Regions from separate parts of the Thaumasiovibrio subtropicus genome, predicted to be linked through region 3. Evidence: predicted binding sites of a transcription regulator. Region 3 holds the regulator's gene; each other region holds the start of a gene.
The links. The regulator CRP, encoded in region 3, controls carbon source genes, mostly activating them, when cyclic AMP is high. The targets are predictions, from matches to a motif close to TGTGANNNNNNTCACA.
Positions count from the first base shown of each region.

Region 1: TSUB_RS24000 (CidA/LrgA family protein) is a predicted target of CRP. The motif match lies at 1,558-1,573, and genes of this name have one in related genera.
Region 2: typA (translational GTPase TypA) is a predicted target of CRP. The motif match lies at 1,941-1,956, and genes of this name have one in related genera.
Region 4: nagE (N-acetylglucosamine-specific PTS transporter subunit IIBC) is a predicted target of CRP. The motif match lies at 2,226-2,241, and genes of this name have one in related genera.

Region 1 covers NZ_AP023055.1:1,724,809-1,728,185, reverse strand. The annotation lists gene dcuC (anaerobic C4-dicarboxylate transporter DcuC) at 12-1,379, shown strand; gene TSUB_RS24000 (CidA/LrgA family protein) at 1,582-1,920, shown strand; gene TSUB_RS23995 (CidB/LrgB family autolysis modulator) at 1,917-2,585, shown strand; gene TSUB_RS23990 (Gfo/Idh/MocA family protein) at 2,729-3,377, shown strand, end outside.
Region 2 covers NZ_AP023054.1:72,460-75,836, forward strand. The annotation lists gene TSUB_RS00335 (DUF4124 domain-containing protein) at 1-31, opposite strand, end outside; gene glnA (glutamate--ammonia ligase) at 202-1,611, opposite strand; gene typA (translational GTPase TypA) at 2,069-3,377, shown strand, end outside.
Region 3 covers NZ_AP023054.1:236,885-240,261, forward strand. The annotation lists gene astD (succinylglutamate-semialdehyde dehydrogenase) at 1-200, shown strand, start outside; gene TSUB_RS01135 (DUF1338 domain-containing protein) at 205-999, shown strand; gene crp (cAMP-activated global transcriptional regulator CRP) at 1,088-1,720, opposite strand; gene TSUB_RS01145 (OsmC family protein) at 1,968-2,372, shown strand; gene TSUB_RS01150 (phosphoribulokinase) at 2,452-3,321, opposite strand.
Region 4 covers NZ_AP023054.1:1,086,101-1,089,477, reverse strand. The annotation lists gene glnS (glutamine--tRNA ligase) at 1-268, opposite strand, end outside; gene nagE (N-acetylglucosamine-specific PTS transporter subunit IIBC) at 620-2,110, opposite strand; gene nagB (glucosamine-6-phosphate deaminase) at 2,361-3,161, shown strand; gene nagA (N-acetylglucosamine-6-phosphate deacetylase) at 3,171-3,377, shown strand, end outside.

The DNA.
Region 1 (3,377 bases), on a different replicon from region 3:
GAGAGGAAGTAATGTTAGAGCTGTTGATTGGATTGGCGGTGACGGTAGCGGTTGGATATTTCATCGTAAAGGGGTATCGACCAGCAGGTGTGCTGTTGACTGCCGGTATCGGATTATTGATTATCACGGGTGTGCTGGGACACACAGTACTCCCCAGTAAGGTTGACCCAACGGGCAATGTACTGACAGATTCATTAGAGTATGTGAAGTATATGCTGCAATACCGAGGCGGTGGCCTTGGGTTACAAATTATGTTGCTGTGTGGCTTCGCGTCTTACATGACACATATTGGTGCAAATAACGTAGTCGTTAAACAGTTCTCTAAACCTCTCTCCTTTATCAAATCGCCCTATGTACTGTTAGTTGCTGCTTACATTGTTGCTTGTTTGATGTCATTGGCCGTGAGTTCAGCGACCGGACTTGGCGTGTTGTTGATGGCGACACTATTCCCAATGATGACGGCGATGGGGATTTCTCGTCCTGCCGCCGTTGCAGTCTGTGCCTCTCCGGCGGCGATAATTTTGTCACCGACGTCAGGTGATGTGGTTATTGCGGCGGAGAAATCAGGGTTAGCACTGGATGTGTTTGCGATTCAAACCGTACTCCCTGTGTCATTCTGTGCTATCGCAGTGATGGCCGCTGCGGCCTTTTTCTGGAATAAATATTTAGACAAGAAAGAGAACACGCCTATGGAGCGTGTCGATGTGTCTGAAATGGAAGTGAATGCGCCTGCTTATTATGCCGTGTTGCCGTTTTTACCGATTATTGGTGTCTTCGTCTTCAATGGGCGTACGATTGATGGTTTGTACTTAGACATCTACACCATTGTAGTGCTTTCTGTGTTCGTCGCGGCCATTGTGGATTTTGTTCGCAAGCGTTTCGATGGCCAGAAGACGTTGGAAGACCTCGAGTCGTGCTATGAAGGGATGGCTGATGCCTTCAAAGGCGTCGTTATGCTGTTAGTTGCGGCAGGTGTGTTTGCCCAAGGGCTGATGTCTATTGGTGCAATTGATAACCTGATTGGATTGGCTGAAGCAGCCGGCGCTGGCGGCGTGGCCTTGATGCTCATTCTGACGGGATTGACTGTCGCGGCTGCGATAGCAACGGGGTCGGGGAACGCGCCTTTCTATGCGTTCGTGGAACTCGCGCCATCCTTGGCAGCAAAAATGGGCTTAAATCCGGCGTTCTTGATTATCCCGATGCTGCAAGCGTCGAACTTGGGCCGCACCATTTCGCCTGTCTCTGGGGTCGTGGTAGCGACATCAGGAATGGGTAAAATTAGCCCATTTGAGGTCGTGAAGCGAACGTCTGTCCCTGTGCTTGCTGGGTTAGTGACGGTGATACTGGGTACACTGGTCTTAGTTCCAATGGCTGCTTAATACGGGATGGCGTGAGGATACTGTGCCTCAATCTATGCCTCGGATAGGCGAGCATCGTGGCGTGTTGGCGATAATGGTCGCCAATATGATCAACTTGCTTTCGTAATTAATTGTTATTTGGGGAGGAAACGGCGCTATACCTATAGCGCCGTTTCTGTTGATTTAGTACACTGCAAAGTGTGATTCATTTCTCATTTTGCCTATGAAGTTATTACGCGCATTCTTAATTATCTTTGCTTTTACCTATCTGGGTAACTTTCTCGCCGATTGGCTCGCCTTGCCTTTTCCGGGCTCGATTGTCGGCATGCTCAGCCTCTTTGCCGCCATGGTTGTAAAAATGATTCCCTCAGAATGGGTGAGGCCGGGTAGTGACCTGATCATGAAACACATGGCGCTATTATTTGTGCCGATCAGTGTCGGTTTGATGGTACAAGGGGATATTATTCGCGAACATGGTCTGACATTGATTGTGAGTAACCTATTGAGTTCATTGGTGGTATTGATACTGATTGGCTGGCTTTGTGAGCGAGGTGTCAGATGATCTGGTTAGTTTTGACACTGGTTGTATTCTATTCATGCCGTTTTCTAGCGCAGCGCGTCAAGCACCCTCTCAGTAACCCATTACTGTTTAGTTTATTGGTGTTGATCCCGACATTGTTGCTGCTAGAAGTGCCTTATGAGACCTATTTTGAGGGTAATCAGGCGATCCACTTAATGCTACAACCTGCCGTCGTTGCACTTGCTTACCCCTTGTATGCCCAATTGCCAGCTATCAAAGCGCAATGGCGCTTGTTACTGAGTGCCTGTCTTGTCGGTAGTTTATTGGCGATGCTCAGTGGCGCGGGGGCTGCCTTACTGTTGGGGGCTGAGTTGGAATTGGTTGCGGCGGTGTTACCGAAATCGGTGACGACGCCGATAGCGATGTCAGTCACCGAAGGGTTAGGTGGAGAAACCACCATTTCAGCCTTGATGGTGCTGGTGGCCGGGCTATTCGGCGCCCTGTTTGGCTATCCCATTCTACGTATGATGGGCATTTCATCACCGATTGCGCGTGGATTGGCCATTGGTTCTGTGTCACATGCATTGGGTACTGCACGTGCCGTCGAAGAACATCACCAAGATGCCGCAATGAGTTCGATGGCCTTGGTACTATGTGGAGTGATCACGTCACTGCTCGCACCCTTGGTGTTTATGGTTTTTTCGTAACTATATGAATTAATGGTAGTTATGTGTCAGCCCTTTTTTTAAAGATGAAGACGGATTTTGACATTTTTTTGAAGCAGACTTTGGTTATTGCGTAAATTATTCGTTAGACTGATGTTTTTGGTACTCTGCAAGGAAGCGATGTGATGTTGAAGTTCGCTATCATCGGCACAAACTGGATAACGGAAAGGTATGTTCAGGCGGCATTGGCAACGGAACAGTGGCAATTGGCCGGGGTCTACTCGCGTTCAATGACCTCTGCTGAACGTTTTGCGAGTCAATTTGTGACGGAGCCTAATACCATCCAATGTTACGATCAGCTTGATGCATTGGCCAAAGCGACGACGATAGACGCTGTCTATATTGCGAGCCCTAACTCCCTTCACCATGATCAAGCCATGCAGATGATGGCCGCGGGTAAGCATGTCATTTGTGAAAAACCGCTTGGCTCAAATCGCCGCGAAGTCGAAGCCCTTTATGCGGCTGCGAAGCAATACAATGTGGTGTTGTTTGAGGCATTTAAGACTGATTACTTGCCAAACATGGCGATTCTCAAAGAGTGCTTGCCTAAGTTGGGGCCGATTCATAAAGCGGTCTTTAACTATTGTCAGTACTCTTCCCGCTATCAAAAATACCTCAATGGTGAGAACCCCAATACCTTTAATCCCGCTTTTTCCAATGGTTCATTGGTCGATATCGGCTTTTACTGTGTCGCAACGGCAGCCTCATTATTCTCAGCGCCGACGTCCGTCACCGCAACAGCGCGCTTATTGGACTCCGGTGTTGATGGTCATG
Region 2 (3,377 bases), 160 kb from region 3:
TGAGGGTAGTGCCGATTTTTATCATTTTCATTGTGGGCTTCCGCACTGCTAAGTCGTTGAGATTCAAATGAAGCGCATTGGATAATAACGTTTATAGCGTGAGAGCGAGTGTACTGTTAACTACAGAATTTGAGCTGATATAAAAAAACGGCCCACCTGTGAGGTGGGCCGTAGAATTACGCTGTTGTTTCAGCTTGTTGCTTAAACTGAGTAGTACAGTTCAAACTCAAGTGGGTGCGTCGTTGCGTTAACTTGAGCAACATCTTGACCTTTAAGATCGATGTAAGAATCGATGAAATCGTCTGAGAATACACCGCCAGCGGTTAGGAACTCACGATCATCACTCAGTGCCTGTAGCGCCTGCTGTAGTGATTCAGCAACGGTTGGGATCTCTGCCGCTTCTTCCGCAGGAAGGTCGTACAGGTCTTTGTCCATTGCTTCACCTGGGTGGATCTTGTTCTTAATACCGTCAAGACCAGCCATTAGCATTGCAGAGAATGCAAGGTATGGGTTCGCTGTTGGGTCACCAAAACGTACTTCGATACGACGCGCTTTCGGGCTTGGTACCACTGGGATACGGATAGAAGCAGAACGGTTACGTGCTGAGTAAGCAAGCATAACTGGCGCTTCGAAGCCTGGAACAAGACGCTTGTAAGAGTTAGTAGAGGCGTTCGCGAAGGCGTTGATCGCACGCGCGTGCTTGATGATACCACCGATGTAGTAAAGTGCCGTTTCAGAAAGGCCGCCGTACTTGTCACCAGCAAACAGGTTTTGACCATCTTTACCAAGAGACATGTGAACGTGCATACCAGAACCGTTGTCACCAACAAGTGGCTTAGGCATGAAGGTTGCCGTTTTGCCAAATGCGTGCGCAACGTTGTGGACTACGTACTTGTAGATTTGGATTTCATCAGCTTTGCTTGTCAGAGTGTTGAAACGCGTTGCGATTTCATTCTGACCTGCAGTAGCGACTTCGTGGTGGTGAGCTTCAACAACAAGGCCCATCTCTTCCATTACTAGACACATTGCAGAACGAATGTCTTGTGATGAATCGACAGGTGCGACTGGGAAGTAACCGCCTTTCACGCCTGGACGGTGACCTTTGTTACCGCCTTCGAAGTCAGAACCTGTGTTCCATGCTGCTTCTACGTCATCAATTTTGAAGAAAGAACCCGACATGTCAGTCGCGAACTTCACGTCATCAAATAGGAAGAACTCTGGCTCTGGACCAACAAGAACGGTATCTGCAACACCGCTCGCACGCATGAACTCTTCAGCACGCTTTGCAATTGAGCGTGGGTCACGGTCGTAGCCTTGCATCGTTGCAGGCTCTAGGATGTCACAACGTACGTTTAGCGTTGCTTCTTCAGTGAATGGGTCAAGTACTGCAGATGACGCGTCAGGCATCATCACCATGTCAGATTCGTTGATACCTTTCCAACCAGCTACAGAAGAGCCGTCGAACATTTTACCTTCTTCGAAGAAGTCTGCGTCGATTTGGTGAGCTGGGATAGAGATGTGCTGCTCTTTACCCTTAGTGTCTGTGAAGCGTAGGTCAACGAACTTAACTTCGTTTTCCTGAATCATAGCTAATACGTTTTCTACTGACATGGTGGTTAACCTCCGGTGTTAGTTTGGCAAAAGGCGCGAAACAAAGCTTTACAATAAGTTAATTAGCTTAATGCGATTATCGTGCCAATTTTAAAAGTCCTGAAATGCGCTGAATTAGCGCACTTGAGCACCGTTTTAGTTCCTTCTGTGCACTATTGTGGTGCAATTGCGGATCTTAATGGTGCAAGTGCATTCTTCAGGTGCATTTCTATTCAGGACTCTTGCAAGGAATTTGTCAATTCCTGCGCGCGAAAAAAAGTGCCGAAAACGGAAAGGTGCGCCAGTAAAGTGACCTTTTCTAAGGGAAAACGTAAAAAAAGCGACTTTGCGGTGACTTAAATCACATCTTTGATTGGTTTTGGCGTAAAATCTGTTAGATTATGAGCCGTTTTTTTAACCACAGTAGCTGTGTTGCCGAGTTGGTAGCCGCTGCACGTTCTGAGTGAATCAAATCCACATGTCTACTCCACAGATCGATAAACTACGCAATATCGCTATTATTGCGCACGTTGACCATGGCAAAACCACCTTGGTTGATAAACTGCTGCAACAATCGGGCACCCTTGAATCGCGCGGTGAAGCCGAAGAGCGCGTAATGGACTCGAATGACATCGAGAAAGAGCGTGGCATTACCATTTTGGCGAAAAACACCGCCATTAACTGGAATGACTACCGCATTAATATCGTTGATACCCCGGGGCACGCCGACTTCGGTGGTGAAGTTGAGCGCATCATGTCGATGGTTGACTCAGTACTACTGATTGTTGATGCGGTAGATGGCCCAATGCCTCAGACGCGTTTTGTAACACAGAAGGCGTTTGCACACGGTTTGAAGCCGATTGTTGTTATCAACAAAATTGACCGTCCAGGTGCGCGTCCTGATTGGGTTATGGATCAAGTCTTTGACCTGTTCGACAACCTAGGTGCTTCTGACGAGCAGCTAGACTTTAAAGTGGTCTATGCCTCAGCGCTAAATGGCTGGGCGACGCTAGAAGAAGGTGCTGTAGGCGATGACATGGAACCACTGTTCCAAACTATCGTTGAAGAAGTTGAAGCGCCGCAAGTTGATACTGAAGGCTCACTGCAGATGCAGGTGTCTCAGTTAGATTACAGCTCATACGTTGGTGTTATCGGTGTAGGCCGTGTTACCCGCGGTAGTGTGAAGCCAAATCAACAAGTGACCATTGTTGGTGCAGACGGTAAAACCCGCAACGGTAAAGTCGGTACGGTTATGGGTTACCTTGGCCTTGAGCGTCACGATGTGGACTCAGCAACGGCAGGTGACATCATTGCGATTACCGGTCTAGGTGAACTGAAAATTTCTGACACCATCTGTGACATCAACAATGCAGAAGCTTTACCACCGCTTTCTGTTGATGAGCCAACCGTGACCATGACCTTCCAAGTAAACACGTCGCCGTTCGCGGGTAAAGAAGGTAAGTTCGTAACTTCACGTAATATCCTTGAGCGTCTACAAAAAGAGCTAGTGCATAACGTTGCACTGCGTGTAGAAGAGACAGAAGACCCAGATAAGTTCCGCGTTTCTGGCCGTGGTGAGCTTCACCTTTCTATCTTGATAGAAAACATGCGTCGTGAAGGCTTTGAGCTCGCGGTATCGCGTCCTGAAGTTATCATCAAAGAAGAAGATGATCAGCTGATGGAACCGTTTGAGACTGTGACTATCGACGTGATGGAAGAGCACCAAGGTGGCATCATGGAGAACATCGGCCTACGTAAAGGTGAGCTGAAAGACATGTCTCCAGATG
Region 3 (3,377 bases):
TCCGTGCTGGGATAGTAAATCGAAACCGGCAACTCACTGGCGCGAGTGGGGATGCGCCTTTTGGCGGGCCGGGTGCATCAGGAAACTTACGGCCAAGTGCGTATTATGCTGCGGATTATTGCGCTTATCCCATGGCGTCAATGGAGGGAGAGACCCCATTGATGCCAACGCAACGTTCCCCCGGACTCGAAAACTGGTGATGCTATGTATAAAAGACTGTTTGAACACCTATGGCAAGATTATACGCGTCGACTTTGTCCCTCAGCATTGCGTGTTCATGCGTTGCTGAGTGAAGGAGAGCCGTTGGTTAATGACCATATTGCGTTACGCACATTTAATTTGCCTGATGTGGGGTTGGATGCGTTGGCTGCGCCGTTTATCGCTGCAGGGTACGTGCGAGGTGGGGAATACCATTTTGAGAAAAAACGCCTCTATGCTGAGCATTTTGAGCATCCGGATCCTGAAGCACCGAAAGTATTCATCAGTGAGCTGTTAGTTGGACAGTGTTCAAGCCGATTGCAATCCGATGTGCGTGCATTGGTCGCGCAAATGGAGACACCGTTGGACCCGCATGGTGCTTTTCTCTCGTTAGGGCGACCATGGCAGTTATCTCTGTCAACGTATCAAGCCTTGGCGGAAGAGAGTGAATATGCGGCATGGGTGGCGGCCCACGGTTATGGCGCAAATCACTTTACGGTCAGTATAAATGCACTATCGACGTTTGACGAAGTAGAAACAGTGAATACCTATTTGAAGCAACATGACTTCGTGTTGAATGATGCTGGCGGCGAAGTCAAGGGAGGACCAGAGGTACTCTTGGCACAATCATCGACCATGGCTGATGCCGTGCCAGTGACATTCAGTGACGGTGAGGCCACTGTTCCGGGCGGGTTTTATGAGTTTGCTAAACGTTACCCACAAGCGGATGGGCGATTATACCCCGGTTTCGTTGCTGCATCGGCAGATAAGATTTTTGAGAGCACCCACCGAAACGGATGAAAGGGAAAAGAGAAGCAAACAAAAAGCTCGCCTAGGCGAGCTTTTTTGATTCACGTTTGCCGTTGAGAAGGCGACTGCTGAGAGCAGATTAACGCGTACCGTATACCACGATAGTTTTACCGTGTGCAGAAATCAGGTTCTGCTCTTCTAGCATCTTCAAGATACGACCAACCGTCTCTCGTGAACAGCCAACGATTTGACCGATCTCTTGACGGGTAATCTTGATCTGCATGCCATCAGGGTGCGTCATCGCATCCGGTTGGCGCGCTAGGTTTAGCAGTGTTTGTGCGATGCGGCCTGTGACATCGAGGAACGCTAGGTCACCGACTTTCTGGCTAGTGACTTGCAGACGGTTCGCCATTTGCGCAGAAAGGCGCATTAGGATGTCTGGGTTCACTTGAATAAGCTGGCGGAATTTCTTGTAAGAAATTTCAGCAACTTCACATGGGGTCTTGGCACGAACCCACGCCGTACGCTCTTGACCTTCTTCAAATAGGCCAAGCTCACCGATAAAGTCACCTTGGTTAAGGTAAGACAGGATCATCTCCTTGCCTTCTTCATCCTTGATCAATACTGCAACTGAGCCTTTTACGATGTAGTAAAGGGTTTCACCCTTCTCACCTGCATGGATCAAAGTACTTTTTGATGGGTACTTGTGAATGTGACAGTGAGACAGGAACCACTCTAAAGTTGGATCAGTTTGAGGTTTACCTGGAACCATAAAAATAACTTCCTCTGCATTTGTTGCCCAACAACGATATCCTTATAATCGAGCATTAACTCAATGGTATTGGTGCGTTGTCTAGGATATGTAGTCCGCTGCGACGCTGCAAGCGTACTTACCAAATTTATTCCTGAGTTTACCGTGTTTTGGCGTCCTTTTCTTGATGTAGATCGATGAGAAACGGGCATTTTTTACTCATAAGTGTGCACATGATCACACACTGACGAGATACTTGGAGAGACTTATGCAGTCACGAGTCAAATGGGTGGAAGGAATGACCTTCTTAGGTCAGTCCGATTCGGGTCACAGTGTAGTGATGGACGGCAATGGTGGAGAGAAAGCCCCAAGCCCAATGGAGCTAGTGTTAATGGCTGCTGGCGGCTGTAGTTCTGTTGATGTCGTCGATGGATTGAAAAGCGCGGCTCAGCAAGTGGTTAGCTGTGAGGCGGCGTTAACCTCACAGCGTCGTGATGAAGCGCCACGTTATTTTACGGCAGTGAATGTCCATTTCACCGTCACTGGTCATCAACTGGACAGCAAGATTGTCGAGCGTGTCGTGGCTGACTCACTTGAGAAATACTGTTCTGTTTGCCTGATGTTGGGGAAAGGTGTTGAGATGACACACTCCATTGAGGTCATTGAAGCCTAGCGCGCAGCGGTAGGGTTTGCCACTAAAAAGGGACGCTGTTGCGTCCCTTACTTTTTTCGGCTCTCCAGGTTTCTAAAACCTAACCAATCTTACCGGTCTCTATTAGGTTTTGAATCAATGGGCGCATGATCAGCTCCATTGCAAAGCTCATTTTACCGCCCGGGACCACAATGGTGTTGTGACGCGACATAAAAGAGCCTTGAATCATCGAAAGTAAGAATGGGAAATCAACGTTCTTTATCCCACGGAATCGGATCACGACAAAGCTTTCATCGAGTGAAGGGATACCTTTCGCATTCAGTGGGTTCGAGGTATCAACAGTGGGAACGCGCTGGAAATTGATATGGGTGCGCGAAAATTGCGGCGTGATATAACTGAGGTAATCGTCCATTGAACGGACAATGGAATCGGTCACCGCTTCGCGTGAGTGGCCGCGGTCACGCGTATCACGAACAAACTTTTGGATCCACTCTAGGTTAACAATGGGCACCATACCAATGAGCAGGTCAACATGCTGAGAGACGTTAACATCACCATCCATGACCCCACCATGTAAGCCTTCGTAAAACAGCACATCGGTGTTTTCAGGTAACGTTTGCCAAGGCGTAAAAGTGCCCGGCATGAGGTTGTACGGGACGGCTTCATCAAAAGTGTGCAGATAGCGACGGAATTTCCCCGTTCCATCTTCACCATACTGCTTAAAAAATTGCTCCAGCGCTTCGAAGTCATTAGCTGCCGGTCCAAAGTAGCTGATATGTCGGCCTTGCTCTCGGGCTTTGCGGATCTCTACGTCCATCTCAGGACGCGTGAAACGGTGGAAGCTATCGCCTTCGAGCCATGCGGCATTGATGCGCATCATATTGAACATTTTGCGGAAGGCTTCAGAGGTGGTGGTGGTGCCAGCACCCGACGAACCTGTTACCGCGATAATGGGATGTTTTGCAGACATAAGCTACCTGAGGTTAACGCATTAGATGCAAGTTATTAACAGTCTATGCATCAGAG
Region 4 (3,377 bases), 850 kb from region 3:
CTAACCATTGCACATCACTCTTGATTGACTCAACGTATTCGATATCTTCCTTTTCAGGATTGGTATCGTCAAAACGTAAGTTACATTGACCTTGGTAATCCTGAGCAATACCAAAGTTTAAACAGATGGATTTCGCGTGCCCGATATGAAGATAGCCATTTGGCTCCGGCGGGAAACGAGTATGTACGCTGCTATGTTTGCCACTGTCTAAATCCGCATCAATGATGTTGCGGATAAAGTTGGTTGGACGAGCTTCAGAATCACTCATCAATTACACCTCACGTGTGTCCGTATAGAAATTAAATAATCCCCATATGATCCACAATATTGCAGGATGACTCAACCATTACCCGCGCTTTACACATCATATGGACAAAAAAAACCCGCCTAAAGGCGGGTGGAAAGAAATCGAGGCAATCACAATGAAAGCCAAAAACACAACATTCACTCAGGAATAGACGATTCATCAACATCGAACATGCGTTACAACATTGACACGAAGTTGTCTCGACTTCGCGAAACCCCTATGGAGTAGATACTTCACGGTGGCTTCTTTATGCGCTCAACAACCTTAAGCGCATAAAGAAGCGGTCTCTCGAAAGAGACCGCCGTAGAGCTATTACTGAGGTAGTTTAACTAGGCTCAGATCTTCACCTGCTGGAACGTTTTTCATTTCGCCAGCGATGATTTCAGCTAGAGGACCTAGGATAACTTGTAGGTTATTAGGACCTAGTTTAACAACACCCATTGCACCGAGTGCTTTTAGCGTGCTTTCGTTAACGATGCTTTGATCTTTCAGCGTCAGACGTAGACGAGTGATACAAGCGTCGATGTTAGTTAGGTTCTCGTGACCACCTAGCGCTTTAAGGTACTGCTTCGCTAGTTCACCAGTTTCTTGGTTAGCACCGGCACCTTCAGCCACATCTTCGTCTTCGCGACCCGGAGTCTTAAGACCGAACTTAAGGATTGCCGCGCGGAATACTACGTAGTAGATACCGAAGAAGACTAGACCTTGAACAATCAGCATGTACCACTTGTTCGCTAGTGGGTTCTGTGCAGATAGAACCATATCAACGAGACCTGCAGAGAAGCCGAAGCCCGCAGTCCAGTTCATCATGTCCGCGATGAACAATGAAACACCTGTCAATGCCGCGTGCAGTACGTATAGTGCTGGCGCTAGGAACATGAATGAGAATTCTAGCGGCTCAGTTACACCAGTAAAGAATGATGCGAAACCAGCTGCAATCATGATAGAAGCAACGCGATCTTTGTTCTCTGGCTTAGCCGTGTGGTACATAGCCAATGCCGCACCTGGTAGACCAAACATCATGATTGGGAAGAAACCAGCCATGTAACGACCTGTCTCACCGACTACACCAACACCCGTTTCGATAGCGTTAGGTGTCCACCAGTTACCTAGGTCATTAATGCCCGCCATATCGAACCAGAATACTGAGTTCAGAGCGTGGTGTAGACCAACTGGGATTAATAGACGGTTGAAGAAGCCGTAAAGACCAGAACCTACTTCACCTAGACCAGTGATAGACGTACCGAAGCTCACTAGACCAGAGAAGACTGCAGGCCAGATGTACATAAGTACGAAAGAAAGACCAATACCAGCGAAAGAAGTTAAGATTGGTACTAGGCGCTTACCAGAGAAGAACGCAAGTGCTTTTGGTAGTTCAACTTGGTAGTAACGGTTGTATAGTTCAGCTGCAACAATACCACTCAAGATACCAACAAACTGGTTGTTAATACGGCCAAATGCAGCCTCGCCTTGTGCGTTCAGCTCAACAAGACCAATTGCTTTCACTGTATCTGGGTTAAGTAGTGTCGTGATTACCATGAAACCAACGAAACCCGCAAGTGCTGCTGCACCGTCTTTGTCTTTTGACATACCATATGCAACACCGATTGCAAACAGTACTGACATGTTATCAATAATCGCCGCACCCGCTTTGATTAAGAAAGCAGCCAACGCGTTATTGCCACCCCAACCGGTCGGGTCAATCCAGTACCCGATACCCATTAAGATTGCTGCGGCTGGCAATGTGGCGACTGGCACCATCAAAGCCTTACCGACTTTTTGAAAATATCCAAGAATATTCACCTTTCGTTCCCCCTGTGTTTTCTTAGAATCGGTGGATAACTTATTTTTGTTATCCGATTAAGTTATTTGCAGTGTATTCTTTTAATTTCGCCCCGCAAATTAAAAGGTTTTCATTTGTGATCTTTATCACCAGAGAGGGGCAAAAGGACATGTTTTTGCTAGCCAGATCATAAAACTTATTTTATGATTCGAAATAATCGAGTATAAAAGCTACAATTTTCCTAAAATTCGTTCATCGAGAGGTATCATCGTGAGACTTATTCCGTTACAAAAAGCAAATCAAGTAGGCCTTTGGTCAGCGCGCTACATCGCAGACCGCATCAACGCATTCCAGCCTACTGCTGACCGTCCATTTGTTCTTGGCCTACCAACTGGTGGTACGCCACTAGCGACTTACAAGCGTCTGATTGAGCTTTATAAGCAAGGCGAAGTAAGCTTCAAGCACGTTGTTACTTTCAACATGGACGAGTATATCGGTATTCCTGCTGACCACCCTGAGTCATACCGTAGTTTCATGTACAACAACTTCTTTAATCACATTGATATTCAAGAAGAAAACATCAACCTGCTAGACGGCAACACTGCTGACCACGATGCAGAATGCCAGCGTTACGAAGATAAGATTAAGTCATACGGCCGCATCAACCTTTTCATGGGTGGTGTAGGCAACGACGGCCACATCGCATTCAACGAGCCAGCTTCTTCGCTTTCGTCACGCACGCGCATCAAGACGCTAACAGAAGACACACGTATCGCTAACTCTCGCTTCTTTGATGGCGACATGAACCAAGTACCTAAGTACGCACTGACTATCGGTGTGGGTACATTGCTTGATGCTGAAGAGATCATGATTCTAGTGACTGGCCACAACAAAGCGCTTGCATTAGAAGCCGCTGTTGAAGGCTCTGTAAACCACCTATGGACTGTCTCTGCACTTCAGTTGCATCCTAAGTCGCTTATCGTTTGTGATGAGCCATCGACTCAAGAGCTGAAAGTGAAGACAGTGAAGTACTTCCAAGAGTTGGAAGCAGAAAATATCAATAACCTATAAGGATTCTCCATGTACGCGCTAACCCATTGTCGTATTTATACTGGTAGCGATGTGCTGGATAACCACGCCGTCCTTGTGGACGGCGCTCATATCCACTCAATCGTCAAAGTAGAAGACCTGCCTGCAGGCATTGAAACTATCGATCTTGACGGAGCTAACCTAAGCCCAGGCTTTATCGACCTACAACTGAATGGTTGTGGCGGTGTGATGCTAAAC